Regions from separate parts of the Arthrobacter sp. 01N444 genome, predicted to be linked through region 2. Evidence: riboswitches for the same ligand, from Rfam matches in the RefSeq annotation. Region 2 holds a riboswitch; each other region holds the start of a gene.
The links. Region 2 has a riboswitch for cyclic di-AMP ahead of AC1DKN_RS17690 (NlpC/P60 family protein). Riboswitches for the same ligand answer to the same signal wherever they lie in the genome.

Region 1 (9,573 bases), on a different contig from region 2:
CGTGGAGATCACCGTGTAGGCCGGACCAGGAACCGTGTCGCCAATGGAGTTGAGCTCGGTGAGGAATGGTGAACCTGCCTGCTGGTCGGCGCAGGCCTGGCAATTCGACCCTCCCACTGAGGTGGCCGGCGGAACGGCGTCCGGTGTCGGCGTGATGAGCCCGCGGGTTCCGTGGTTGGACGGGGCGATGCCCACCAGGTGGTTCACCTTGTCCGCGCCTCCAAGGAAACCGAGGTAGTAGCGCGGCATCATGCCGCCCTGGCTGTGGCCCACGAGATCAATTTTCCTGGCACCGGTCGAGGCCAGTACCTTGTCGACAAACGGGGCGAGCTGACGGGCTGAGTCTGCCACCGGGCCCGTGGCGTCGACGCCGTTGGTCGCACCGTAGTTCAGCGCGAAGACGCAGTAGCCCTGGCTCTTTAGCGCCGGCGACATCGTCGCCCAGTTCTTCGCCATGTTTTCGAAGGTTCCCGGCACCAGGACCACCGGGTAGGGGTGGGCTGCCGAGGGCTTGCAGGACCAGTCATTCGCGCCGGGCGGCGAAACGTCAACGGTGTCGGCCTGGGCCGCCGGCACACCCATCAGGGATGCGCCGAGCAGCGCCAAGGTCGCAGCTGCCAGGGTTGCGAGTGCTGCGGGCGTTTTCGGGTATGGCACGGATTACCTCTTCGGTTGGACGCGTCATCTGTGACGGTCTGTGGAAATGGAAGTGAGGTAGGGGATCAGCCCCCGCTGTGATCCGACTCACGTCTCTCAATTCACGCTAGGGTAAGGTGCTCCGCGGATCGCTCCAACATGCACGTTTGTGCATGCATTTTTCGACGCCGCTGGTGCCAGGTGGGGTTGCGTGGGGAGACTGCTGCACAGTTGTGCAGGTAGGGGCATGCCGCCCGCCGTCGCCCCCGGTCACCTCACTCTCCGGTCACCTCACTCTCCGGGCGGAAAATCATAGGAGGCCTGGATCGTCGCCGGCGCTGTGCCGTAGGACAGGACGATCTCGTCGTGCGCCTTGAACGGGAGGTCCCGGATCCCGGCGTCGAACTTCCGGCCGTTCACGTAAACGGTCCAGCCATCCAGCGAACCCCCACCGGTGCCGGGGGCGCCGTTGCCACCGAGGACGCCCCACTCCGTCAGGAGCTGCCCGAGGGTGAAGACCTGGCCGGCGGTGGGGGACTCGATGTGGACCACGCCCGTGGTGTCGTGGGTGTGCAGTGCTGAGATGCCGTTGGCCCTGTGGTCAGCTCCGGTGGTGATGCCGATATTGGCCGGCACCGCGATGGGCTTGCCGTCCTTCAGCACGTCCAGATGTGCGTGATAGTGGTCCACGTTGCCCTCCGCCGTCAGCACCGTGAGGCCGGCCTGGGCGATCCGGCCGGGCGCCCCCGTGATGTCTAATGCGAAATCAGGGCCCGGCGCCGCGGATGCCGCAGGTGACTCAGGCGACGGTGCGGTAGATGGCGCAGGGGCAGCGCACCCTGCCACCCCCAGCGTCATGGCGGAAAGTGCGATGGCGAGTGTCAGCTTGGTGTGCATGGTTGCGTAAACCGCTTTCGATCGGAGGCTTGCCAGTTCAGTCTAGGCAGATGGTCCGGGCCCACCGCCCAGGACAGCTTGGCACCGCGTTTCCGCCGCGAGCCGCGAGGGGAAAGAATGGACAGGTGAGTGATGCCGGCGAATTCATCGACCTCTCGCTGCAGCGCGAAGCTTCCTGGCGCCGCGCTGAGCAGCTTCAGGCGCGGCTGGAAACGGAGCCGGCGGGCAGCGGCCTCCGGTTCTACGGCACGTCCGTGGGCGCAGTGCGCGGCACGGTCCGGGATGCCGGCCGCCGCTATCCCGGGCTGTCCCGCGATGACGTCACTGCGCTGAGTTCCGAACTGTGGGGCTCCGGGCTCGGAGGCTCCGGCCGGGGGGGCGCGCCGGTTTTCGAGCGCCGGCTGGCCGCCGTGGTCCTGCTGCAGGCCAACGTGAAGCTGCTGACCAACTCCGACCTCACCCGGCTGGAGGGCTTCATCCGGCAGGCGCGGGTGCGGGACCTTGTGGATCCGCTCGCCGTCGACGTCGTCGGGCCCCTGGTGGACGGACTCGATGTTCTGGCCAGGGTGCGGGCCGACAGCGTGCTGGACCGGTGGGTGCGCGAGCCCGATGCCTGGCTGCGCCGGGCCGCGCTTCTCTCGCCGTTGCTGGCGCTGCGCGCGGGCGCGGGGGACTGGGACAGGTTCCTCCGGCACGCCAACGCGGTGCTCGGCGAGCCGGGCGGGACGTTCGACGCCGACGGCACAGCTGTCCGGGATGCAGTCTCCCGGGTCCTGGCAGAGATGGCAAAGTGGAGGCCGGAGCTGCAATTCACGTCAATTGGAGAATGACCCTCCGAAATTTCGCCGCCGGCTCGGCTTTGGCCCAGGCATTTAGACATTCGGACTGTCAGGCCTTCGGACCCCCCGGATCGCCCTGCCCAACGGCGCTGCCGGAATTTCCGGACTTGCCGCCGGCATTTGCCGGGACCGCGAAAGTCCTCGCCGCCCGTGACCCGGCGACGGCGCCCGCGGCTATGGTGACCAGCGCTCCCACCAGCAGGGCCGCGGCCTCGCCCGGGAGCAGGACCTGAAGCTGCGTGCCGATGCTCGCCGCAGCCACCGGTACGCCAAGCTGGGCCGCCGACAACACCCCGAGCGACAGCGGGAGTCCCAGGAAAGCCAGGTCGGCGTGGGCCAGCAGGGCCCCGGCCCCCAGCAACAGGCCGAGGGCCATCATGTCCGGGTGCCCGGCCAGGTCCCTTAGAGTCAGCGATGCACCCAGCCACACGAAGAAGAGCGGACCCAGGAAGCCGTCGCTGAGCGCGAACAGTTGCCGGGCCAGCCGCCGCGGTTCGCCGACCGCAGCCATCACCAGGCCGAAAGAAAAGCCTGCCATCATCACAGACACATTGCTCCACGTGGCGACACCGGCCAGGGTGAAGAGCACGGCCAGCTGGATCCGTAGCTCCAGGGCAAACTTGCGGCTTTCCGAGAGCCGGTGCACGCGCCGACGGATTCCCTGGCGCTCCAGCCAGCGCAAGCCGACAAAGAGCACTACCGCGCACCCGGTCACCGCGAGGACACCCAGCGCCGCCTGGACTGCGTGGGGCGGATCCACCAGGAGCGGCAACGCCACAATGCAGGCTGTGTCGGCTATTGCCACCTGCGCTGTCATAGCGACGACATCTGGCCCGCCGAGGCGCAGGGAATCGACGATTGGAAGCACCAGGGCGGCCGACGAGGAGGCCAGCAGCACGACGTAGAGGGGAGCATGTCCAGTCCCGAACAGCAGTCCGATGCCGGTTCCGATCACCACCGCTGCCGCTGCGGCCACCATCGCCCGGCGGGAGCCTTTGCCGAGGGCGCCACGGATGTGCGGATCCCGCACGGGAACGTGGGTGCCTGCCACGAACATCATCAGCGCAAACCCGATATTGGCCAGCAGGGTGAACGTGGGGTCCGCGGGGTCCACCAGGGCCAGGCCTGAGCGCCCGATCGCGATGCCGGCCAGCAGCTCACCCAGCATGACAGGCAAGTGCCAGCGCGCCGGCAGGGCCAGCAGGGGGCCAGCCAAGGCGATGACGGCGATCAGCGCCAGCGACAGGAAGGTCACGGTTCGCGGCGGCCGGCCGGCGCCGGGCCTGACCGCCGTTCCACCACCGCATAGGCCTTGCCGTCCAGGAAAGCCCAGTCGTTGACAACCATGTACCCGAGCGCGTCTACCCGGTCATTAAGGATGTGCTCGTCGAAACCCCCGTCGCGTGGTTCCGCGTCCCATGTGCTCACGTGGACGTCCCCGCCGTCGAGGATCAGCAGCTCGGTGTTGACGTCGAAATCCTCTTGGGGCTGAGTGCTCAACTGGCAGATGGCGACACAATGGCTGTTCATTTTCGGGCCTCCGCTTCCGGTGGTGCTGATGGCATCATCCTATGTTCGGAAACGGCGCCGCCCTATGGGCAAATTGCGGCCTGGCATCATGGCGCCGTTACCTGAATGTGACTTTCGGGTGCGGTTCGCGCTACGGTTGATGAGTGCCTGTTGTCTCCGATACGGGCGCTCCCCAGCCGATTGCCTAACTCTGCCGCGGCCCGGGGGTAACTCGCATCAACGTCCGGCAGAGACGGGGAAACCACTTTTGATCTGCTGATATGCAGGTCTTGGGGTGAAGCCGCACAGTGCCCGCAACGACGGGCCCGGGAGTGCGGCCGGGTGCCTCCCATCCGAATCCGACAGCTCACCTCGCAGGCATTGGGAGAGGCTACATTTTTCATGACTTCAGTCAATACTTTTGCGCGCCATGCCGCCGTCCTCGCCGCCGCATCCGGCCTGGTCCTGACCAGCGGAATGGCCGCCAACGCCGCCACCGCCCCCGTGCAGCGTGACTCTGCTCCGGCGTCGACCGTCGACGTCACCGGACAGGTCAGTGCCCCCGTCAGCGCCGATTCAAGCGTCAAGATCAGCTTCGAGCGCCCCGCAGTGGATTCTGTTGCCGCGCCCGTCATCGAACAGCCCGTCGCGCCGGCTCCGGCTCCCGCTGCAGCCCCGGCGGCAGCGCCCAAGGCTCCGGCCAAGCCGGTCATCCAGGTGCAGGCCGCTCCGGCAGCAGCTCCGGCAGCGGCTCCGGCTGCAGCGCCGGCCGCGGCGCCCGCGGGCGGACGCAACGCCATCATGCTCTCGGCCGCCTACAGCCAGGTGGGCATCACCCAGGACTGCACCGCCATGGTGGAAAAGGCCCTTGGCGCCGCGGGTAAGCCCGTTGGCGACATCGGTCCCCGCGCGTTCCTTGGCCTTGGAACCGTTGTGGCGACGCCGCAGCCCGGTGACATGGTGGTCCAGTCCGGCCACGTCGGCATCTACGCCGGCAACGGCCAGGTGGTCAGTGGCGGCATGAACGGCAAGAACCAGACCATGGTCCACCCGCTGTCCTGGCTCACCGCGACCGGCGGCGTGACGTTCGTCCGCGCCTAAGCCGCACGGCCCCGACCCGGGGCCAGACAGTCCGGAAAGACCGGCGATCGAGTTCCCTTGGGGGCAACTCGACCGCCGGTCTTTCCTGTCTCCGCATTCGGGAGTCCGGGATCCCGATGGCATATCTTTCCCCGGCGGATGGACCTCAGGGATTCCCGCTGCCCATGAGCGGAAGCGTCAACTTCATGACGGTTCCCTCGTCGCCCGTCGCGGCCACTTCGACGGTGCCCCCGGCCGCGACAGCAATCTCCCGGACCAGGGCCAGGCCGATGCCAAAGCTCCGCTGTCCCTGTGAGGTGCCGGTGCCGGCCGTCCGCACGAACCGGTCAAAGATCCGGGCCTGATCGACGCCGGTGATTCCGGTCCCGGAGTCCGCCACCGTGATCACGGCGCGCTTCTGCTCGATTGAGGTCGTGATGGACACGCGGCCGCCCGGAGGCGTGTGGGCCAGCGCGTTGTCCGCCAGGGCCAGCACGGCACGCCGCAGCGCATTCTTCTCGATCCGGGCCAGCGGCCGGGCATCGGCAAAGAATTCCAGACGCACCTGGCGCTGCTCTGCCACCTGCTGGAGGCTGCCGGCGACGCTGGCGGCAGCGTCGGCGAGGTCGGCAGGGGGCGCGGAACGGTCCGGGGCCTCCGCGGTTGCCGCGAGGAGCAGTTCGTTGACAATCCCTGTCAGCGTCGCGGCGTCCTCCCGGATCCGGGCCAGGTCGTGGCTTTGCCTGGAGCCGGGCACCGTGTTGCGCTGGGCCAGCTGGATCCTGGTGTCCAGGATGGTCAATGGCGTGCGCAATTCGTGGCTGGCGTCCTGGACAAAACGCCGCTCCCTTGCCAGGGCATCACTGAGGGGACGAATCGCGCTGCGCGCACTGAGCCACCCGACGATTCCGGCCAGCAGGATTCCCGCCACCCCGGCGATGATCATGGCTTCGAGGACGTCCTTGGAATCCAGGTAGGTGTAGGCCGTCCCGGCCGCCGCCGTGCCCGGCACTTCAGGATGGGCCAGTTGGTTCGTGAGGTACAGCGCCGTGGCGGCGAGCAGCCCGAGAACCATGACCGCGCACGCAGCACTGATCCGCACCGCGACCTTGAGGGAAGCCTTGCGCAGGATGGAGTGGTCCGGATTTCCGCCGGCCGGCCGGCCGTCACTCATGGGCTTCGCCGATCTGGTATCCGAGGCCGTGCACCGTGCGGATCACTGCTTTGGAGATCTTTCGGCGCAGGTGATGAACATAGGTATCGATCACGCCGGGCTGTTCCGAGGCGTGGAAGCACGCCGCGAGGAGCTCATCCCGGGTGAAGACGCGGTCCGGTTCCGCGGCCAGGGCAGCCAGCAGCTGGCCTTCCTTTGCGGTCAGTGACACCGTTTGCCCGTAGACGGAACGGACGGAGCGCTGCGTTGGATCCAGTTCCCAGTCCCCGATCGCCACCGGTGCCGGGGCCGGGGGAGTGAAAGTCCGCGTCAGTGCGCGCAGGCGTGCTGCCAGTTCGCCGGCGTCGAACGGCTTGGTCACGTAATCGTTGGCTCCGGCGTCCAGGCCCCTGACTTTTTCGTCGGCATCGCCCAGCGCGGTCAGGATCAGGATGGGCGTGGCAATGCCTTTCGAGCGCAAAGCCGTAATGAGGGCGATGCCGTCCATGGCGGGCAGCCCGCGGTCCACCACCATGACGTCCCAGCTCCCGGTCAGCCCCTGGTGGAGGCCGTCGCGGCCGTTGGTGACCAACTGGACCCGGTAGTCCGGGTCCAGGAGCTCGGCGATGAGCGGTCCCAGGACGGCGTCGTCCTCGACGAGCAGCAGGGACGGAAGGTCAGCGGAGGTCATGTCAGCTATTCTTCCGCGGCCATTTCCTCAGTCCGCAGTCCGGCCCCGGGTTCTTCTGCCGTGTCGCCGGCGGCTTTGTCTGCGGCTGCGGCTGCGGCACGGGAGTTCCGGCGGCGTTTGAGGAGCTGCACCACCCCCGGCACGACGGAGACGAGCACCATGGCCACGACGATGGCGTCGATGTTCCTGGCGATGATGTCAAAGTGCCCCAGCCAGGTGCCAAGCATCGTCACGGAGGCTGCCCACGCGACGGCGCCGGTGATATTCCACAGGGTGAAGGATTTGTAGTCATAGCGCGCGGTCCCGGCGGTCAGCGGAGCAAACGTCCGGACCATGGGGACGAAGCGGGCCAGCACGACGGCGGCCCCGCCGTGGCGGCGGAAGAAGTCCTCCGTGGTGGTCAGGTGCGCTGTCTTCAGGAGCCGGGCGTCGTCCTTGAACCATCGCCGGCCAAATTTCCGTCCGAGCATGTAACCGACCTGGTCCCCGGCGACCGCGGCCGCGGTGACGACGCCGATCAGCACAGGCAACGTCAGTTGCAGCTGCTGGTGCAGAAGTCCTGCTGTGAACAACAGGGAGTCGCCGGGCAGGAAGGGAAAGAGCACGCCCGACTCGATGAAGACCATCACCGCGATCACACCCAGGGCGGCCGGGCCCAACCCGGCGAGCAGGCTTGCCGGGTCCAGCAGGGACAGTGTTGCGGCGGCGTGGACGGCCGGAAGGGCGGCAAAAACGTCCATGGCGGGCATTCTCATTTCTCCTCACTGCCCAGCGGCCGGCTGCCCGAACGGGCACGAATCCGCTCCGCTATCCGCGGCGCGAGAAGGTTCCACAGTCCCGCGAGCAGGACAACGGCCGCGCTCGAGGCCAGGAACGACGCCGCGACATCAGTGGGGTAGTGAACGCCGATGTACAGCCGTGACCAGGCTACGACGAGGGCCATCACGGCCGCCGCGAGGGCCGTGACCTTGGCCCAGCGGGTTCCACGGGCCAGGAAGTACACTGCGAATCCCAGTGCCACCGCAAAGGACACGTGGCCGCTCGGGAAGCTGTTGGAACCCGTTTCCGGAGCCAGGGGATCGAACAGCAGGGCAGGGCTGGGCCGCTGGCGGGCCACGAGGAGCTTGAAGAATTCACTTGCCACCCAGCCGGATGATGCCACGAGGCCGAAGGCAATCGCCTTGGCCAGGCCGCCGCGGAAAAGCCAGATGTACAGCGCCGCGGCGCCGATCAGCGCGAGGCCCGCCACCGGGCCAAACACAACATTCAGCGCCATCGCGACGGCGGTCAGGGCGGCGGCGTGGTGCTGGCTCAGGTCCTGATCGACCCCGATCTCGGCGGCACTGAAGCCGGGTGTCAGCTGCGCCGCCAGGCCCAATGCCACGACGGCGGCCGACAGCAGGACGCCCAGCACTAACCAGTGGCGGACCTGGGGGAGGGCCCACAGCCGGGGACCCGCGGCGGGGCGCACGGCGTCGGGACGGCTTGGTGCTCCACTTCGGCTGAGTGCTCCGGCACCGCCCAGCGGCGCATCGCTCTTAACAGGGGCAGGTCCAGTCATGGGATCCTCCGGCTCGGGACAAGGGCGCCCGGACAGGCGACGACTCCCACTCTTCCGCCAGCCCGTTAAGAAACGCTTAAGAAAGTGACGCAGCGCCGGACGCAGCGCCGGCCGCAGCGGGGTGCCGCAGGCCCGGCTGCTCCGTGCCGGCTACGCGGCGTAGCGCAACAGCGCCACCCCGTTGCCGAAGGCGCGCGTCTCCAGCAGCCGGAGCTGGGCTTTGCTGTCCGCAGCCTTGAACAGGGGCCGGCCCTGTCCGATCAGGACCGGATGGACGTACAGCCAGTATTCGTCGATCAGCCCGAGCCGCCGGAAGGTGTCGGCCAGTTCTGCCCCGCCGAGGGCCAGGTCCCCGCCCGGCCGCTCTTTCAGGGCCAGCACTTCTTCCGGCACCACATCCCGGACCACAGTGGTGTTCCAGGCGGCAGTTGTCAGCGTCCGCGAGTACACGATCTTGGGCATGTCCCGCCAGATCCGGGCGAACTCGGCCATCACTGCGCCGGCGGCCGGGTCCTGGTCCGCGGTGGGCCAGAACTCTTCCATCAGCTCGTAAGTGACGCGGCCGTCAAGGAAGGCACCCATGGTGCTGAGCTGTTGGTTGAAATGGCGGTGCAGCTCGTCGTCGACCATGTGCCAGCTGATGTCGCGGTCCGGGCCCTCGAAGAATCCGTCGAGGGACACCTGCATGGCCAGGATGATTTTGCGCATCGCCGCTCCTTACGTTTTCACCAGCGTACGCCGCTGCTTCGGATGGCAGACCCACTTTTTCCCGGAGACGTGCCCTTGCGCGGGAAGCCGCTTGCGGGAAGAATGCTGGAAGTCTATGGCCCCACCGCGGTCAGTCACCTTCGGGGAAGTATGATGCCTTCGAACGATTCGAACAACAGCACGGGGCCGGTCCCGAAGCCTGAGGCGGCCCCGCGGCACTACCGCTCCGGCGGGCACCGGGCCAACGACGGTTCCCGGCCCGGTCTGCGGTCCCGCGCCCGGCGTGAGGGGAGGACCCGGCGACAGTATCTGACGGCGGCCGCCGTCGCACTGGCCCTCGTGGCTGCCGGCGTCTATGCAGGCGTCCAGGCGGCGCTACCCGTTGACCCGCCGGCCGCCGCAGCGACGCCGACGGCGCCGGTCACGGATGCCGGCCGGACCGTTCCGCCGGCATCTGACCTGCCCGCAACTGCTTCGCCAACAACTGCTTCGCCCGCGG
Region 2 (9,573 bases):
TGCCGGATACCCCCAGTGCGGACGCGTCATCCCAGGTGTCGACGTCATCCGTGGAACCCGGGGGAACGCGAACTTCCCGCACGTCCAGCCTAGCAAGAAGGGCGAACACCGACGCGTTTTCCAGCCGGTCCCGGGACGCGGCGTCCGCGACAGAACGATGTAGCACGGCCGTGCCATAAAAGCCCGCGAGCGGCTGTTTCCGGCCGTCGGCCGAGACGGCCATGACGCCGTCGGCCGCGTCCCTTTCCGGCGTGCCTGCACCGGACGCGGCCAGCGCCTCGGCCAGGGCATGGACCGCGCCGGCCGACCGGGGCATGTCACACGCCAGGACGAGGGTATAGGGCGCGGCTACTGCGTGCCGGCTCGCGTGATCGGCGGCCAGGGCGGCCAGCCCCGCCGCGATGGCTGCGGCCGGACCCGCGAAGGGCGGCTCTTCCCGGCAGGTCAGGACGCCGCCGGGCAGGCCCCCGGGGTCGGGGCCCACGACGACGGTGCGCCCCGCCGCGCCGGCGGCCCGCAGTGACCGCTCCAGGAGGGTGGCGCCGTCGTAGACCAGCCCGGATTTGGGCACGCCGCCGAGGCGTGAGGACCGCCCCCCGGCGAGAATGATGGCATCGAACTCCATCGTTTCAGCCTAGCGCGGCGCCAGCGGCCACCGAACAAGCCGTCACGTGCGCCGGCAGCGTCTTCACCGGCTGATCAATCAGCAAGGGGGCAGATCAGGCAGCCGATTCAGGCAGCAGGAACGGATCCCAGGCCGGCGTCGGCTTCTCGAGTTCCTTGATCTGCCAGATGGCACCCTTTGGCGGGCCCGGAACAAAACCGATCTTCCAGCCCATCTCCGCCGGCGTATGGTCGCTCTTGGCGTTGTTGCACCGCAGGCACGCCGCCACCAGATTCTCCCAGGAGTCGGCCCCGCCCCGCGATTTGGGCTGGATGTGGTCGATGGTGTGGGCAGCCTTGCCGCAGTACGCGCAGCGGTGGGCATCCCGGCGCAGCACGCCGCGGCGGCTCACCGCAGTCATCGTGTTGTACCTGGGCCGGATGTAGCGGTTCAGCAGGATCACGGACGGGCGGCCCAAAATGTCCTGGGGGCCGACCACGGGGTCGTCCCCTTCGGCCACCACGCTGGCCTTTCCGGTCAGGACAAGGACGAGCGCCCGGCGGAAGGTGATGACCGCCAGCGGTTCATATCCAGCATTCAGAACGAGAGTGCGCATCCGCATACCTCTTCACGGCCGCACCCGCCAGCGGCACGAGGGCCGGCTGCCCTCTGCATGGTCGGGCTATGGATCGACAACACAAGAGTAAACACTCAAGTGCCGGATCACCGAATATTTTTTCACCGGTGCGGTCCCGGGCGCGGAAAGTTCACTGCACGGCAACGCAAAAGACCCCCGCCTGCAGGCGGGGGTCTTTCGGAATGCTGGGGTTCGTGCTTAGGCGCCGACGCGGATGAAGACCGGGCCGGAGCCGACGTTGACGCTGTACAGCGCGGTGGTGCCGCCGTTCCAGCCGCCGTGCACTGCCATGCCGTTGCCGACGTAGACCGCGATGTGAGCCATGCCCACGCCGCCGTTCTGGTAGTAAGCGAGGTCGCCCGGGCGTGCCTCGGCGGCGCTCACGGTGCGGCCCAGGGACAGGTAACCTGCCGGCCAGCCGTGGTAGTGGATGCCTGCCGCGGCCAGGGCGTTGGTGGCGAGGGCGGTGCAGTCCTGCGCCACGCCGATCTGTGCGTAGGCAGCGGCGGCGATGGTCGCGCCTGCGCCGCTTCCGATGCCAGCGGGGGCCTGGGCAGCGACGCCGCCGCTGACGCCAAGCTCGGTGCCGCCGGCGCGGGTGGCCGTGGCGTCCTGGACCTTGACAACGGGCTTGGGAGCCTCGACAACGGGAGCCGGCGTGGTGGTCACGGCGGGCTTCTCGTAGGAGATCGCGATGGTGGAAGCGGCCGAGATGGTGGCCGGAGCTGCGGACTGGACTTCCAGGGCCGAAGCGGAGGTGGATTCGCGCTGAACATTGGTTTCAGCAGCGTTGGCTGCGATTCCGCTGGTCAGGACCAGACCGGAAGCTGCGGCGATGACCGCAGCCTGACGGCCCACGCCGCCGGCGTTGTCGCCGACAGCCTTAGCAATAACAGCCAGCGAGTTGGTCTTGGTGACCTCGGCGCGGTGCCGTGCAACGTTTGCACGAGTAGTCATTAAGTTCTCTCTTTCGTGATCCTTGGACCGCGCGCTTTCGGGCGCGGACTGAGGACGCTCCGGCATCTTGGGGGTACGCCGGATCGCCCCGAAATGGGTTACTTAGCGAAGGGTGTACTGCGAAGACGCGCCAAAAGCGGAAACTGCATGCTGTCCGGGCTCGCTAGAGATTGAGCCTGCGGAACGTGATCCAATCCGGGCGCCGGCAAGGGCGGCACGTGATGTGGATTCCAGCGGGCTCGACAGAGCCTCGCCGGTGCGCATGCGCGCAGAATTGTGGCGTGAAGACACGAAAGTAGCCTCTCCCAATGCCTACGAGGTGAGCTGTCGGATTCGGATGGGAGTCACCCGGCCGCGCTGCTTCCTGGGAAGCTTTGCGACTTAACCCCAAGGCCTTCTTTCGAAGGCCAAAATTGGTTCCCCCGCCCCTGCCAGACGATGTAATGCGAACGGACCTTGAGCGGTGGCAGAGCTAGGCAATCCACTCAAGAGCGCCAACTTCGGAAAAGTTGGCGTGCTTCAAACCCTACAGCAGTCCGGATCCAATGTCACATTCAGATCACGGCGTGTCACAGGAAGTTGAGAGCAGCCCATCGTCTTTTTAGAGCCAGCCGAGCGGGTCAACGACATCGCCGTTGACCATCACTTCAAAGTGGAGGTGGCAGCCCGTGGAGGCGCCGGTGGTTCCGCTCATGGCGACGACGTCACCGCGGGAAACCTTCTGGCCGACCTTGACCGAGGCCGAGGACAGGTGGTTGTACGTGGTCTCCAGGCCGTTGCCGTGATCGATGACCACGCGGTTCCCCCCGCCGAAGGGATGCCAGCCGTTGAAGGTCACGGTGCCGCTGGCGGCCGCGTGGACCGCCGTGCCGCACTGGGCGGCGAAATCCTGGCCGCGGTGGAACTCCCCCGCGCCCCCGGTAATGGGGCTGACACGGTAGCCGAAGGGCGAGGCCGTGACCAGCTGGTCGAGCGGCGCACCCAGGGTGCCGGCCGATGCCGCGCGGGTGATGGTGCCCACAGACTGGGCGCTCAGCAGCTGCTTGAGTTTCCCGTCCGGATCGCCCTTCGTGGTGACGGCCGTGCGGTTGAAGTCGACTTTGGCGGCGGCGGCAGCGGTGACATCCGGCTGCACGGCAGCGGAGAGCGCGCCGGACTCGCCCGGATTCGAAGCCATCACCGGGCTCGTGACGGGGACCGTCACGGTCAGAACCAGACCAGTTGCGGCCAGGGCGATCCCGGCCTTCTGCCCGACCCCGCTGGCCGCGGCAAAGTCCGTGACCTGGCGGAACGGACTGCGACGGCGACGGCGTTCATCCCGGTGCACGTCCCGCGGGCGTTCGGCCGTGTATGCGACGACGGGACGCGGCTCCGGTGCGGGACCGGTCGCGCGGCGACGGCCCCTGGAGGTCTGGGTGGTCAAGAACGGTTCCTCTCTGGATGGCCTGCGAAGTTAGCTGTCGGATTCGGGTCAGAGAGATCAAAGACCCGGTCCGCCGTTGCAAGCAGCCACGCACAGATGCATCCCAGGGGATCCTTCGGTGGAAGCTGCTTGCCGCTGACGGACTTCACCCCAAGGCTGCCGAAGTAGCAGCCGAAAGTGGTTCCCCCGCCCCTGCCAGGAGGTAGTTCTGCGACTGATCCGCTGGCAGGGCTCGGCTTCGGATCAGGTAACGCTTTGGTATCGGTACTGGGCACTAACTATAGGCGATTAAGCCGCCCGGTAATAAATCCGTAACCGCAATTGTGGACAACTCATGGGTCGTCCCATGACCGGCGCGTAGTGGCTGGTCAGGCGACTGTTACAAAGACGTGCGCGGCAACCTCGGGCGGCAGTTCCAGGGCACCTTCGATATCGGGGACGCGGACCGAGATGTACTCCCCCACCCGCTCCAGCGAGACAAGCGCGCCAGGCCTGATTCCGCCCTCGTCGAGCTGGGCCAGAAGCTCCGGCTCCACCTGGATCGGCTCCGCGAGCCGGTTGACCGTAACCCGGGAAGTTACCCCGTAGCCGGCCATGGCCTCCAGCAGGTTCACAGGCCTGTCCACGGGGGCGCCATTGGGAACGCCGCCAAGATCCGCAAGCCCCGGAATAGGGTTTCCGTAGGGCGAGACTGTCGGGTGGTTGAGCATCTCGAAGATTCTTCGCTCGACGCGTTCGCTCATGACATGTTCCCAGCGGCACGCTTCCTCGTGGACGTAGGCCCAGTCGAGCCCGATCACGTCCGCGAGGAGGCGTTCGGCCAGACGGTGCTTGCGCATGACACCGATTGCACGTTTCCGTCCGGTTTCCGTCAGTTCAAGGTGCCGGTCGCCGGAAACAACCACCAGCCCGTCGCGCTCCATCCGGCCGATCGTCTGGGACACAGTGGGGCCGGAGTGGCGGAGCCGTTCGGCGATGCGGGCGCGGAGGGCAACGATGTTTTCTTCTTCAAGTTCCAGAATGGTCCGAAGATACATCTCCGTGGTATCGATCAGATCCGTCATTCAGCTCAGCTCCTCGAGCGCAGTCCTAGCGTCATTCCCACCGTACCGCGTGCGGGCTGCATGCAGGATGCGCCCAGGCGGGAACCGCCGTACGTTCGCATGCCAGCCTAGCCTATTTTGAATTACTCCGGATAATCTTTCGGTCGACCTGGAGCTATTGTCCCAGCCCCAGCCGGCCGGCCGTCCCCGGCGTCTCAATGACCGGACTATGACAGGCCTTTTTCCGTATCGCCGGGAGCTGTCAGGCAAAATAAAACAGGCAGAATGAAACAGGCAGAATGAAAAGGGGGGTCCGTGGTAGCCATCCCTGCCCGCCACCTCCCAGCCACGCTACGAACCAGCCGAAAATTGGAGCCACTGTGAGCGACACCAGCATCACGATCCCCGCCAACCTCCTGCCCAAGGACGGACGGTTCGGCGCCGGCCCGTCCAAAGTCCGGCCGGAACAGATGGACGCCCTGGCCGCGGCATCGTCGAAGCTGCTGGGGACCTCGCACCGCCAGGCACCCGTGAAGAACCTGGTCGGCTCGGTGCGCAGCGGCCTCAGCGAATTCTTCCGGGCACCGGAAGGCTATGAAGTCGTGCTGGGCGTCGGCGGATCTACCGCGTTCTGGGACATTGCCAGCTTCGGGCTCGTGGAGAACAAAGCGCAGCACCTGTCCTTCGGCGAGTTCGGCTCGAAGTTCGCCTCCGCCACCAACAAGGCGCCGTTCCTTGCCGAGTCCTCCATCATCAAGGCCGAACCCGGCACCCGCCCCACCGCCCGGGCGGAGGCCGGCGTCGACGTCTATGCGTGGCCGCAGAACGAGACCTCAACCGGCGTAGCCGCCCCCGTCCAGCGGGTGGCCGGCGCCGACGAGGGGTCGCTGGTGCTCGTGGACGCGACCTCGGCCGCGGGCGGGCTGGACGTGGACGTGGCAGAGTCGGACGTGTACTACTTCGCGCCGCAGAAGAACTTCGCATCCGACGGCGGCCTGTGGCTGGGCCTGTTCTCCCCGGCCGCGCTGGAACGGGCGGCACGGATCAAGGCCGGCAACCGCTGGATTCCCGACTTCCTTGACCTCCAGACGGCGATCGACAATTCCCGGCTGAACCAGACCTACAACACCCCCGCACTGGCCACCCTGGTGACCCTGGACGCCCAGGTGCAGTGGCTCAACGCCAACGGCGGCCTGGACTTCGCCGCCGGCCGGACCGCGGATTCTGCCGGCCGCATCTACCGCTGGGCCGAAGCGTCCGAATACGCCACGCCGTTCGTGGCCAAGGCCGAGGACCGCTCGAACGTGATCGCCACGATCGACTTCGATGACTCGATCGACGCCGCGGCCATCGCCAAGGTGCTCCGCGCCAACGGCGTCGTCGACACCGAGCCGTACCGCAAGCTGGGCCGCAACCAGCTGCGCATCGCCACCTTCGTGGCGATCGAGCCCGACGATGTCTCGGCACTGCTCGAGTGCATCGATTTCGTCGTGGCGGAACTGAAGAAGTAGCCCTGCGTCCGGCGTCGTCACGGCCCCTGAGAACCTAAGCCGTGACGGCGCCGTCGTCGTTTCAGGTCCGTCCGCCCTGCTGAGCCTCCGGCAGCGCGTCCCTGCCGGCACCGGCCGCCCCGGTCCGGCTTTCGACGCGGAAGTACCGCAGCCCGTGGGCGCGGCGGTTGAAGTGGAGCCTCAGGTGCTTCGCGCGGATGATCCACACCAGCCCGATCAGGGCCGCCAGCAGGCCGGCGCCCGCCGCGACCGCCATGGACCAGCGGGGGCCGGCGGTGTTTGCCACCCAGCCGACGAGCGGCGCACCAAGGGGAGTTCCGCCCATGAAGATCGCCATGTAGAGGGCCATCACCCGGCCCCGCATTACGGGCTCTGTCGTGGTCTGGACGTACCCGTTTGCGCTCGTCATCATGGTGATCGCGAACAGCCCCACGGGCACAAGCGCGACTCCGTACCAGAAGTAGTTCGGGGCCATCGCTGCGATGCCCGAGGTCACGCCGAAGGCGGCGGCCGCCCCGAAGATGACCCGCAGCCGTGGCTTGCCGCGCCCGGCGGACAGCAGGGCCCCGGCGACGGATCCGATGGCCATGATCGAATTCATCAGGCCGAAGGCCCCCGCGTCCAGGCCGAATTCGGTCCCCACCATGGCCGCGATGAACAGGGCGAAATTCAGCCCCAGGGTTCCCACGATGAAGACCGCCACCAGCACCACGACCAAATCCGGACGGTACCTCACATAGCGCAGCCCCTCCCGGATCCTGCCCTTGCCCGCCGGTGCCCGCGGCAGCCGGCGCAGCGACGACGACGGGATTTTCGCCAGGCTCAGCAACAGGGGCACAAAGGTGAGCGTATTAATGAGGAAGACCCAGCCGGGCCCGACGACGGCCGTGAGCACGCCGGCGACGGCCGGACCGATCATCCGGGCAACATTGAAAGACGCGCTGTTCAGGGCCACGGCGTTGGGCAGGTAGTCGTCCTGGACGAGTTCCGAGACGAAGGTCTGCCGGACGGGGGCGTCCAGGGCGGAGACCACCCCGAGCATCAGGGCGAAGGCGTAGACGTGCCAGAGCTGCGCCGCGCCCGTGACCACCAGGATGCCCAGCCCCGCGCTCAGCAGCGCCATGGCGGACTGCGTCAGCACCAGGAGCCGCTTGCGGTTGAACCGGTCGGCGACCAGTCCGGCCACCGGTGCCAGGAAGAGTTGCGGGCCCAGCTGCAGGGCCATCGTGATTCCCACCGCCCCGGCATCGTGCGCCGTCAGGTGGGCGAACACCAGCCAGTCCTGGGCGGTGCGCTGCATCCAGGTGCCAACGTTGGAAATGAGGGCGCCGACGAACCAGATCCGGTAGTTCAGGATGTGCAGGGATTTGAACGTGGACATCAGCCCCAGCCCTCCCCAGACACGCTCCCGGACGCTTCCAACCGCTAGTCGGCCTCGCCCGTTGAGCGTTCGCGCTCGTCGTCGTCGGTGTCAGCGCCGTCGGCGTCAGTGTCGGCGTCGGTGTCAGCGGCGTCGTCGGCGTCGGCGTCATCCTGCTGGTCGGCATCGGACGCCTGTGACGGCGCTTCGGAACCGGACGGCGCCTCGGCAGCCTCGTCAGCCTGCGCGTCTTCCGGGCGGACCCGTTCGGCCCACGGAACCCAGGCCGGTGCCAGGATGGAGTCCTCGGAGGGCAGGAGCCCAAGTTCGTCCACCGTGACCACCTTTGAGCGCGAGTTGCGTGTCAGCACGGCGTACCACTGCCAGCCCAGGTATCCGGGGAGCCTGGATTCGAACAGGTGGGTCACCAGGCGGTCGCCCTCGCTCCGGGCACCGATGTGCTCGCCGATCTGCTCCGCGGGGGCAATGCCCTCCACCGCGGTGCGGGCGACGTCGACGGCGGCGGCCAGGAAGGCGTCAGGCTTGCCGGTGCGCCAGACGGGCACGCCGGCGCGCGGGCGGATTCCCTGCTTGGAGCCGGTTGCTTTGGCCCCGGTGGGCGCTGCGGTTCCGGCGTCCGGCGCCGGCAACTGATCAGGTTCCTGAGTCATCAAAAGCCTTATACGTCCAGCTCGTCGGCAACCTTACGGAGGGCCGCTGCGATCGCCTTGCCCTTGTTGCCTTCCGGGTACTTGCCCGCGGACAGGGTCCCGGACAGGTTATCCAGCACGCTGACGAGGTCCTGGACCAGCGGGGCAAGGTCCCTGGCGCTGGGCCGCTTTGCCTTGGCGATGGACGGCGTCTTGTCCAGCACGCGCAGGCCCAGGGCCTGGGCACCCTTGCGTCCGTCGGCTACACCAAATTCAACACGCGTGCCGGCCTTGAGCTCCGTGATGCCTTCGGGCAGCGCGGACTTGGGCAGGAAGACTTCCTGGCCGTCCTCGCCCGCGAGGAATCCGAAGCCTTTTTCCTTGTCATACCACTTGACCTTGCCGGTAGGCACGTAATCAACCTTCTTCGTTCTGCGGGGACACGGCCGGCGGTCACCGCATCCGCATGGATACGCGGGTTCAGGGTATGACTGCCCGGACCGTGTTGGTCTGTATCTCCAAGGTTATCCTGCCTGGTTCACTTTAACGGCTTGAGGCGCGGGCGATGCCGGACTGTTAGCGTTGCCCCCATGACACTGACGCGTTACCGGCGGCCTTTGATGATCGTAGCGGCCACCCTTGCTGTGCTGTCCCTCGTTGCCGTCGGCGCTGTCATGGCGATGGCCTTCAACAATGCCGTGGCGCCCGCCTGGATTACCTCGACGGCCCTCTACGGCCTCCCGGTGGCATTCCTGCTCATGCTGGCCCTCGTTGTCGACGCGGTGGCAGCCCGGCGCCGCCCGCGCGGGCCCGGCGAAAGGTAACGTTGGAGCGATGTCCCTCATCCGCGCGCTCAGCAAGGAACTTCAGGCACGAAGCGACGAATCGTTGCGGGCCCTGTTCTCCGCGCGGCCGGACCTGATTTCTCCCGGCGTCCCGGACTTCGCCGCCCTCGCCGCCCGCGCCAGCGGACGCGTCAGCGTCCAGCGGGCCCTCGAACGGCTCAACCGCCCGCAGATGCAGGTCCTGGAAACCCTGCACCTGTGCACCAACGCCGATACCGGGCACAGTGCGTCGGCGGCGATGCTGAAGAAACTGATCAACGGCTCCTCGGTTGCCGCCGTCGACCGGCTCCTCCATTCCCTGCAGGAACTGGCCCTCGTCCACCGCGCCGATCCGCCGCACGGCGCGACCCCCGCCGCCGCCAAGCAGCGCCACTACCTTCCGGTCGGCAGCCTCAAGGACGTGATTGGCATCTACCCTGCGGGGCTGGGGCGCAGCTACACCGAACTGGTGCGGCTCCAGCCTGCTTTCGCGCAGCGCGTGGTGCAGCTGGTGGGGGAACTTCACCGCGCCGGGGCGTCCATCTCCCCCGCCACGACGCCGAT
Region 3 (9,573 bases), on a different contig from region 2:
GGCGGCCAGCAGGATCAGGGCCGCCGGCAGCAGCCAGGACACCTCGCCGCCGAAGCTGGTCCCGAACATCCGGGTGATCCCGGCCGCGCCGCCGAAGCCGACGTTTCCGTTGCCTCCCGGGCCGCCGGCGATACCTCCCAGGTTTCCTCCGCCGGGCATGCCCCCGCCTGACCCGGTGATCCGGCCCAGGCCGTTGTAGCCGAACGTCAGTTCCAGGAAGCTGTTGGTCTCCGACCCCGCCATGTACGGCCGGACCGAGGCCGGCGTCAGCTGGAACAGCAGAACGTAGCTTCCGGCCACGACGGCGATCCCGGCGGCGGCCGCCAGCAGGTGCAGGAGCCGGCGGCCGAGGGTGGTGGGCGCCGCCCACAGGTAGGCCAGGGCCAGCCCGGGAAAGATCAGGAAGCCCTGCAGCATCTTGCTCAGGAACGCCAGGCCGATGACCGCGCCGGCCGCGGCGAGCCACTTCCAGCCGGCCTTCTCGATGGCGCGGGTGGTGAGGTAGGCCGCCAGCACCAGGCACAGGGTGAGCATCGCGTCCGGGTTGTTGAACCGGAACATGAGGGCGGCCACCGGGGTCAGCGCCAGGGCGCCGCCGGCGAGCAGGCCCGCGGCCGGCCCGGACACCCGCTTGATGGTCAGGTAGAGAAGCCCGACAGCGGCCACTCCCATGAGCGCCTGGGGAATGAGCATGCTCAGGGCCGAGAAACCAAAGATCCGTCCCGCGAGGGCGGGAATCCAGAGTGCGGCCGGGGGCTTGTCCACCGTGATGGCATTGCCGGCGTCGAGGGAGCCGAAGAGCAGCGCGGTCCAGTCTTTGGTCCCGGCCTGGATCGCCGCGGCATAGAAGGAGTTGGCGTAGCCGGTGGCCTCCAGATTCCACAGGTACAACGCCGCGGTGACCACCAGGAGCAGCGCTGCCGAGGGCCGCACCCAGCGGGGTTGCGGTCCGAACAGCAGCCGGTCCCGGCGGCCTTGGGCGGCCGGCGCCGGGGACGCGGGCAGATGGGGCGCCGTCCCGCCGTCTCCGGGAACCGGGTGCGGCTGTTCCTCGGCGGCCGGCGGCCTGCCGGCCGGGGAACCGCCCTGGGCTCCGGCGGTGGGACTGATGGTTGCCGTCATTTACTTGGCCTTTTCTGTGCGGGGGAGGGAATGATCGGGGGCACCGGGCGCCGGAACGGCAGCGGCGGGCCTGTGGCGGAAGACCACCAGCCGGAAGAGCAGGAACTTCACGGCCGTGGCGGCCAGGTTGGCGGCGGTGACCGTGAGCAGTTCAAGCCAGCGGTCCGGGGCCGCTCCCGACGCGGCGTGAACGAGGGCGAGTGCGCCCGAGGTCAGGGCCAGCCCGATGCCGAAGACCAGCAGCCCCTCAAAATGGTGGCGAGCCGCCTGGCTGCCGCCCTGGATGCCGAACGTGAAGCGCCGGTTGGCGGCAGTGTTGGCCACGGCGGTGGTGAGCAAGGCGAGGAAGTTTGCCAGCTGCGGGTCCATGAACCCGCGGCAGAGCAGGAAAATCGCCAGGTAGGCCAGGGTGGAGGCCACCCCGATGCTGCCGAAGCGGACGAGCTGTCCGAAGAGGCTTCCGCCGGGGCTTTGTTCCTGTGCCCGCGAGGCGGCCGGCAGCGGTCCGCGGGCCAGGGCCGCGCGCAGGTCGGGAACCGGGATCCGGCCCGAGACCAGGTCCCGGCTCAACCGTGCCATGCCGCGCAAGTCCGCGAGGGCCGTCTGGACGATGTCCACGCTGGAATCCGGGTCGTCGGTCCAGTCCACCGGGACTTCGTGGACGCGCAGGCCGCACTTTTCTGCCAGGACCAGCAGCTCGGTGTCGAAGAACCAGGCGTTGTCCAGCGTGTGGGGAAGCAGTTGCCGGGCCACGTCCGCCCGGATCGCCTTGAAGCCGCACTGCGCGTCACTGAAGTGGGCGCCCATGAGGGCCTGGAGCAGGAAGTTGTAGCTGCGCGAGATGAATTCCCGTTTGGGTCCGCGGACCACGCGGGAGTTGCGGGACAGCCGTGTCCCGATCGCCAGGTCGGAGTGCCCGGAAATGAGCGGGGCAAGGAGCGGGCCGAGGGCCGCCAGATCAGTGGAAAGATCCACATCCATGTACGCCAGGACCGGCGACGGCGAGGCCAGCCACACCTTGCGGAGTGCGTTTCCGCGGCCCTTTTCTGCCATATGGACCACCGTCACTTCGCGCAGCTCGCGGGCTACCCGTTCCGCGGCCTTGAGCGTTCCGTCGGTGCTGGCGTTGTCCGCCACGGTGATCCGGAAGGAATGCGGGAAGGCGCCGAGCAGGTACGCGTGGAGCCGGCGCAGGCAGGCCTCGAGGTCCCGTTCCTCGTTGAAGACCGGGATGGTGACGTCCAGCAGGGGCGTGCTGGCGCGCGTATCAATGGCCGTGCGCCAGCCGCCGGGGACGGTCAGGGCCCCGGCGATCGGGCCCGGGACGGGTGCGTCGGCCAGGGCAAGCCCCGAGGGTGCCCCGGGGGCCGCCGGGCCGGCCGGCGTCGCCGTGGAGCGGGGCAGGGTTCCTGTGGCCTGGTCTGTGAATGTCATGGCTCAACTTTCCCGGCGGCCCATATGAGGGCTTTAGGGTCAAGCTGTGCGGGGGCTGTGGAAGTCCGGGCCGCCGGGGCCGGTCCGGCCGTGGAGACGCAAAGAGGCCCCGGATCCATGCGGATCCGGGGCCTCCAGGGCGGGGGGCGGCTAGTGCCGGTTTAGTACCAGTTGTGTGCGTAGTGGAAGTTCAGGGCACCGCAGGGGGAACCGTAGCGCGACTTGACGTAGTTCAGGCCCCAGTTGATCTGGGTCCGGTAGTTGGTCATGTAATCGGCGCCGGCGCTCGCCATCTTCGAGGCGGGCAGGGACTGGACCACGCCGTAGGCGCCGCTGCTGGCGTTCGTGGCGGTGGTCTTCCAGTCGGATTCCTTGGTCCACAGCTTGTGCAGGCACTGCATCTGGCCGGGTGCCCAGCCATAGCTTCCCAGCTGGGACGCGGCGTAGGCCTGCGCGCCGGCGGGGTCGTCGACTGCGACCGGCGCGGCTGCCGGTGCCGGTGCCGGAGCGGCTGCCGGTGCCGGAGCGGGGGCCGCCGCGGGAGCCGGAGCAGGTGCGGGGGCTGCCGCGGGGGCCGGAGCAGGTGCTGCCGCGGCTGCCGGTGCGGCAGCAGCGGGCGCGTGGATCAGCGCTTCGGCTGCCTTAACCTCCGAGATCTGGGGAGCCACGTTCTTTTCCGTGGCAGCGGTCGGCCCAGCCACCTGGACCCGCTCGAAGTTGAGCTTGGCCAGCGGGTCAGCCATCGTGGCCGTCTGGCTCGCAACGTTCGCCGTGTGGGCGCCCGGCTCTGCCGCCTGGCTCGCGGCGCCGCCACCCAGCAGCAGCGCGCACGCGGCGGTGACGACGGCGGCACGGCGGCCGGTTACACCGAGCCCGGCGGCGAACCGCGACAGGGCGGATGCCTGCTTGACCGGTTCGGCGCGGTGGCGCGACTTGGCGGCGCCAACTGAGCGGGAATGCGAACCGCCGTCAGGGCGTGTTTGTACCTGGAATTCAGTCATGGTGGCCTCTCAACGCCGGCGGAGTTAGCTGTCGGGTTCGGATGAGGTCATCCGGCCGCACGGAACATCACGTGTCGGCTTCACCCCGAGGGCGCATGAAAGCAGATTGCCCGGGAACTCTGGGTCCCCCGCCTCTGCCTGGTCCAGCGGAATCCGGGAAGCGGCAGAGTTTGGCGTCCGTCCGGATATGCGGCACCGATGGCGGCGCACGCTAACGACGCTACAGGACCCGGCCGCTTAAGTCACATTTTGGTAACAGGAGTCACAGTGCCGGGGTGTCGGGTTGCGCCGGGCTCGCCGGTCGACCGTCCGGGCCGTTTGCGCCGGCGGCGGCCGTTCCGGTTACGCCGGCGGCGGCGAGGCGGGCAGCCGCACGGCGAACTCCGTGCGGCCCGGCCGGGACGTGACCTCGACTGTTCCTCCGTGGGCCTCCACGATCGACTGGACAATGGACAGGCCCAACCCGCTGGTGCCCTCGGACGTCGGCGCGGCGGTCGCCGTGCCGTGACCTCCGCGGCTGCCGGAAACAGCGCCGGAGGACGAGCGTGCGGGAGCCCCGGACCCGACCCTCGCCGTCGCGACGGCAGAATCGGCGGGGACAGCTGCGGGGTTCGACGCCGGATTGGTGCGCGAGGCGTCGGCCCGGGTGAAGCGGGCGAAGACCCGGCCGATAAATTCCGGGGCGATGCCGCTGCCATTGTCTGTCACGGTGACCACGGCACTGCCGTCAGCCGAGCGCATAACGCCCGTGACCACCTTGGTCCCGGGTTCCGTGTGCTTGCGCGCATTGGACAGCAGGTTGGCGAGGACCTGGTGAAGCTGGGTCGCATCACCGCGCACCACCACGGGCTCGTCCGGAAGTTCCAGCTGCCAGATGCGGTCCGGGGCCATGACTTTCTCATCGCTGACCGTCTCGATGGCCAGCTGGGTGAGGTCGACGTCGGAGATTTTGAGCGGCTGTCCCTCGTCCAGGCGCGCCAGCAGCAGCAGGTCCTCCACGAGCGTGGTCATCCGCTCGGACTGGCTTTGCACACGGGCGAGGGACCTCTCGCCGTCGGGGGTGAAATGCTCGGTCATCCGCATCAGCTCCGTGTAGCCGCGGATGGCCGTCAGCGGGGTGCGGAGTTCGTGCGAGGCGTCGGCGACGAACTGCCGGACCTTCATCTCGCTCTCCTGCCGCGCCTCGAGAGCGTTGGAGACGTTGTCCAGCATCTTGTTCAGCGCGTAGCCAACGCTGCCCACTTCCGTTCCGGGATGGGCCGCCGACGTCGGGACGCGGACCCCGAGCGCCACCTCGCCGGCGTCCAGCGGGAGACGGGAGACCTTGGTGGCAACCTCGGAGAGCTGTTCCAGCGGCTTCATGGTCCGCCGGATCAGGGCCGTGCCGGCGAGCCCGATCAGCACGAGCCCGCCTGCGGACACCACCACCATGGTCCAGACCAGGGAGGCCAGGGTGCTTTGTTTTTCTGCCAGCGGGAGTCCGGTCACAATCACGTCGCCGTACGGTGTTCGCGCCGCCGTGAGCCGGTAGGCGCCGGCCGAAAGGCTGCGGTCCACGGACACGCCGCTCGGGGTGAGGGCCAGGAGAACCTTGTTGTCGGCGGGGGAGAGGTTCTTGACCGCGCCGTCCCCGGCCAGGAATCCTGCCCTGCTGACTTCGCCGTCCACTATCCGTGCGTTAAGCGTCCCGACGCCCTGTCCCCGGGCTTCGAGGGGGTCGGGGCGTCTGCCCGAATCGTCCGAGGAGGGCCGGCCGAATTCGCTCGAACGGTGGGAGGCCTGGTCCAGCTGGGTGTCGAGTTGCCGGGTGAGGAAGAGGTCCATGGAGGCGTAGCTGAACAAGCCCACAGCGCCGCAGATGGCCACGAGCAGCGCCATGGCGACCAAGACCAGCCGGGTGCGCAAATGCCACGTCGACGGGTTGCGCCAGTCGCGTCCGGGGACGCGGGTCATGCCGGAAAGTGAGGGCACGGATCAGTCCGCCGGTTTCAGGACGTACCCGGCTCCGCGCACCGTGTGGATCATCGGAGCGTGGTTGGCGTCGACCTTCTTGCGGAGGTAGGAAATGTACAGTTCCACGATGTTCGCCTGGCCGCCGAAGTCGTAGTCCCAGACACGGTCCAGGATCTGGGCCTTGCTGATGACCCGCTTCGGGTTTTCCATGAGGTAGCGCAGCAGCTCGAACTGCGTGGCGGTCAGGTGCATTTCCTCACCGGCCCGGGTGACTTCGCGGGTGTCGACGTTGAGCACGAGGTCTCCCACCACGAGTTCGGCGGTGTCCATGGCGGCCACTCCGGAGCGCTGGACCAGCCGGTGCAGGCGCAGCAGCACCTCTTCCATGCTGAACGGCTTGGTGACGTAGTCATCGCCGCCGGCCGCCAGTCCGGTGATGCGGTCCTGGACGGCATCCTTGGCGGTGAGGAACAGCGCCGGCACCTCCGGCGCGAACGCGCGGATCCTGTTCAGCAGTTCGACGCCGTCGAACCCGGGCAACATCACGTCCAGCACCAGCACGTCGGGGCGGAACTCCTTGGCTAGCCGGACGGCTCCGGGCCCGTCCTCGGCCACGGCCACGGACCAGCCGGCCATCCGCAGCCCCATGCTCATGAGCTCGGAGAGGCTGGGCTCGTCATCCACCACGAGGGCGCGGATGGGGGAGCCGTCCGGATGCGTGAGCTGGGGAAGGTTGTTGGTCATGGAGTGCGAAGTGGCCATGGGGACAACTCTCCGATCTGCCGGTTAGGCGGGGCTTTGGGGACCCTGTGCGGCACCTGTGAATCCCAGCCTAGCGAGCTGGATGCCGTTGCGGGACCTACGGGCCGCACCGGCCATGTTCAAACCCCTTTACCGTCCGGCGCCAACGTCACAGGCCGGGCTGTCGGCCCGCACAGCCCAGGCACAGGATCGCTCACCACTCTGGGGTGAACACCGATCCGCACCCTAAAGGAGAAATACCATGAGCGGTCAGCATCCCGGAGCCGGTTCCGGACCAGCCCCCGAGCCAGCCCCCGTACCCGCCCCCACCACCGGCGCGCCAGCGGCGCCCGCGCCCGTAACCACACCCCGTACTGCCTGGAAGTACGGCGCCGGACCCACCGACGCCGGAACGGTCCAAACCGGACATGCTGACGCCGGACCCACCGACGCCGGAACAGTCCAAACCGGACACGCTGACGCCGGACACTCCGACGGCGGGCGGCCGGAAGCAGGCGCTGCCGGCGGCTGGGGCGCACCGCCGGTTTGGAAGGTTCCGACATCGGAACCGGCCCGGGGCATGCCCCGGCAGGAACCTGTGCCCGCCGCAGCCACAGGCTGGGGCGCGCCGGGAACTTCCGCCAAGACGGCCTCGGCGGCAAAGCCCTGGACCCTCAAGCGGGCGCTCGCCGTCGCCGGAGCCGCCGCAGTCCTGGCCGTCGGCGCCGGGGCGGGCGTCTATGCCCTCACCTCAAGCGCAACGGCAGCCACCGGTGCGGCCGGCGGGGCGGGCGCCGGCGGACCCGGCGGCCAGGGTTTCGCCCCGGGCGCGCCCGGTTCAGCGCAAGACGGTTCCGCGCAAGGTGGTTTCGCGGGCGGCGGCATCCCGGGGCAGGGCGGTCCCGGCGACTTCGCTGCCGGTGGGATGGGCAGCGGGCTTACCGCGGCAGTGCACGCCGAATACGTGGTGCTGCAAGGAAGCGCGTACACCACGATGGCCGAGCAGCTGGGCACAGTGAGCGAGGTCAGCTCGTCCTCCGTGACGGTCAAGAGCAGCGACGGTTTCACGCGCAGCTATGCGCTGGGCAGCGACGTCGTGGTGAGTAATCTGCAACAGCGGCGCCAGCAGGCCGGCGGCGCGGGCACGCAGCTGAGCCTCGCGGACATCGTGGCGGGCGGGACGGTGCGGATCGTGGCGGCCAAGGACGGCTCCGGCTACACGGCGGCCTCCGTCATGGTGGTCGCGGCGACGGCCACCGGCCAGTCGAACTGACCCGCCGCAGCCGCCATCGCCGCCGTGCCTGGCCGGCGGCGATGCCGGCTGCCCACTCCGTGGACCGCCTCGCAGGCGGCGGTGGGCAGGCGCGGTTTGGCCCAACTCGCCGTGCTGTGAATGATTTGCCTGATGTAGTCGGCCTTGACCGAATAATATTCGAGAAAGCGCACTTGCTGACCTTCCGGTCAGTAAAACACTTGTTATTTTATTGCCGCTGCAGAATTGTGACTTGCGCTACAATTCCTGGATCTGTCTCACTATGTGGAACCTGGGGTCCATTGTTACTTGCACGTTTACATTGTTACGTTGCACACTTCAATTGTGAACAAGAACTCAACAGCACCTGCAGCCGCAGCTTCCTGGATCAGCACACCCGCTGGTACCGAGATGCGCTGTTGTCGAATGCACGCCTAACTTTTACACCCCTAAAGGTTTCCAGGTATTCGCCCCCCAGCCCAGAGTCGGGCGCCCCTCCCCAATTTCATTGCGGGGAAAGAAGCATTCGAGCCGCGATGACGGCCATTCACATTGAGGTAAGCATTCCATGTCAGTTGCATCCGGATACGTCCACATCTCCGTCCGTAACGCCAGCAAGGCCGGCCAGGCCTCAGGGATCCGCCAGGGCTTTGGCGGGCGCTCCGCGTTCGCCCCCGCCGGATCCACGGGCAGCTTCCCCGCCCCCGGATATGCAGCGCAGGGCTACAACCCTGACTCCTACGGCCAGCTCCGTGCCGTCCCCCCCGCCCCCGCCACGGCGCCCACCCCGGTGATCGCCCCGGGTGCCGGCAGCCCGGTCCGTCCGGCCCCCAGCGACAACGTCGCCCGCGGCTTCGTGCTGTACATGGGCATCGACGAGGAAACCGCGGCTGCAGCCGGCACATCCATCGCCAAGCTTGCCCAGGAAATTCGGGCCTACGCACAGTCGCTCGTGGCCGGTGCCGAAAGCTATGCCGCCGTCGCCGTCGCGCCGGCCAGTGCCCCGGGTTCCGCCCTCGACGTCGTCCGCTCGACCTTCGGTGATCCCACCGCGGGGGCCCGCCAGCGCACCGAGACCGCCCGCCTGCAGCAGCCGCAGGATCCGCGGCCGTCCGGGGTGCTGATCGACCTCGCCCGCCGTGAGGTGCACCTCGACGGCGAATCCCTAAATCTCACGTTCAAGGAATTCGAGCTCCTGAACTACCTCGTGGAGAACGGCACCCGCACCGTGGGCCGCGACGAGCTCCTCGAAGGCCTGTGGCGGAACGCCGAAGAGGTCCCGAATGAGCGGACCATCGACGTCCACATCCGCCGCCTGCGTTCCAAGCTGGGCCGCCTCGCCAACACCGTGCGCACCGTGCGCGGCCAGGGCTACCGGTTCTACGAGCACCCCGAAGTGGTTGTCTGGGCCGCTCCGGAATACTCGATCTAGCCTCAGCTTCACGCAAAGCGCCCGTCCCCTGCATAGGGAGCGGGCGCTTTCGCGTTTCCGGAAGCTTCAGCGGCTTTCCGCCGGCAGCCACATTCCCCGACGGGCGCTTTGGGTGGGCTGGCTGACGGGCCTTTGCCGCCGCTGCTGGTGGTTTTGGTTGGACTCTGTTGCCTTTCGGGGGTCCGGCGTAGTCTCGGACCGTTGAGCCGACTATTGGGAGGAAGACATGTCAGTTGCACGGATTACTACCCTGAGCGCGAACTCCAAGACCTCGTTCGATGCCGCCATCAAGGAGGGCGTCGACCGGGCCAATAAGACCCTTCGCAATGTCACGGGGGCATGGGTGAAGGAACAGAAGGTCGAAATCAGCGACGGCGCCGTCGTTGCCTGGCATGTCGTGCTGGAAGTGACCTTTGTCCTTGAAGACTGAACGGACTGTCCTTGAAGACTGAACGGACGCTGGTGGGATTCGCGCCCGTGGGCCAGCCGCCGCACTAGGATTGGGGCATGAGCGCGCATCACATCAAACGGCTGGTGATCATGCGGCACGCCAAGTCCGATTGGCCCGGCGGGGTTGCCGACCACGAAAGGCCGCTCGAAGAACGCGGCCACAAGGACGCCCCAGTCGCCGGAAAGTG

Region 1: it holds a riboswitch for cyclic di-AMP, as region 2 does, so the genes downstream of both, AC1DKN_RS14375 (hypothetical protein) here and AC1DKN_RS17690 (NlpC/P60 family protein) in region 2, are expected to answer to the same signal.
Region 3: it holds a riboswitch for cyclic di-AMP, as region 2 does, so the genes downstream of both, AC1DKN_RS08105 (aggregation-promoting factor C-terminal-like domain-containing protein) here and AC1DKN_RS17690 (NlpC/P60 family protein) in region 2, are expected to answer to the same signal.

The regions. Positions count from the first base shown of each region.
Region 1 is NZ_JBFTRB010000012.1:84,778-94,350, reverse strand. It holds gene AC1DKN_RS14400 (esterase/lipase family protein) at 1-582, opposite strand, end outside; gene AC1DKN_RS14395 (hypothetical protein) at 928-1,533, opposite strand; gene AC1DKN_RS14390 (DNA alkylation repair protein) at 1,659-2,363, shown strand; gene AC1DKN_RS14385 (cation:proton antiporter) at 2,422-3,627, opposite strand; gene AC1DKN_RS14380 (hypothetical protein) at 3,624-3,872, opposite strand; cyclic di-AMP (ydaO/yuaA leader) riboswitch at 4,074-4,276, shown strand; gene AC1DKN_RS14375 (hypothetical protein) at 4,284-4,982, shown strand; gene AC1DKN_RS14370 (sensor histidine kinase) at 5,128-6,135, opposite strand; gene AC1DKN_RS14365 (response regulator transcription factor) at 6,128-6,805, opposite strand; gene AC1DKN_RS14360 (DedA family protein) at 6,811-7,554, opposite strand; gene AC1DKN_RS14355 (phosphatase PAP2 family protein) at 7,557-8,366, opposite strand; gene AC1DKN_RS14350 (dihydrofolate reductase family protein) at 8,517-9,074, opposite strand; gene AC1DKN_RS14345 (serine hydrolase) at 9,225-9,573, shown strand, end outside.
Region 2 is NZ_JBFTRB010000019.1:17,825-27,397, reverse strand. It holds gene mobA (molybdenum cofactor guanylyltransferase) at 1-625, opposite strand, end outside; gene AC1DKN_RS17695 (HNH endonuclease) at 720-1,220, opposite strand; gene AC1DKN_RS17690 (NlpC/P60 family protein) at 1,440-2,198, opposite strand; cyclic di-AMP (ydaO/yuaA leader) riboswitch at 2,494-2,663, opposite strand; gene AC1DKN_RS17685 (M23 family metallopeptidase) at 2,800-3,621, opposite strand; cyclic di-AMP (ydaO/yuaA leader) riboswitch at 3,626-3,839, opposite strand; gene AC1DKN_RS17680 (iron-dependent transcriptional repressor DtxR) at 3,990-4,685, opposite strand; gene serC (phosphoserine transaminase) at 5,045-6,175, shown strand; gene AC1DKN_RS17670 (MFS transporter) at 6,237-7,556, opposite strand; gene AC1DKN_RS17665 (DUF3027 domain-containing protein) at 7,601-8,206, opposite strand; gene AC1DKN_RS17660 (cold-shock protein) at 8,215-8,598, opposite strand; gene AC1DKN_RS17655 (hypothetical protein) at 8,776-9,009, shown strand; gene AC1DKN_RS17650 (helicase-associated domain-containing protein) at 9,020-9,573, shown strand, end outside.
Region 3 is NZ_JBFTRB010000005.1:85,629-95,201, reverse strand. It holds gene AC1DKN_RS08115 (glycosyltransferase family 39 protein) at 1-1,122, opposite strand, end outside; gene AC1DKN_RS08110 (bifunctional glycosyltransferase family 2/GtrA family protein) at 1,123-2,556, opposite strand; gene AC1DKN_RS08105 (aggregation-promoting factor C-terminal-like domain-containing protein) at 2,718-3,557, opposite strand; cyclic di-AMP (ydaO/yuaA leader) riboswitch at 3,557-3,716, opposite strand; gene AC1DKN_RS08100 (sensor histidine kinase) at 3,900-5,510, opposite strand; gene AC1DKN_RS08095 (response regulator transcription factor) at 5,532-6,272, opposite strand; gene AC1DKN_RS08090 (hypothetical protein) at 6,514-7,524, shown strand; gene AC1DKN_RS08085 (winged helix-turn-helix domain-containing protein) at 8,072-8,935, shown strand; gene AC1DKN_RS08080 (dodecin family protein) at 9,162-9,365, shown strand; gene AC1DKN_RS08075 (SixA phosphatase family protein) at 9,443-9,573, shown strand, end outside.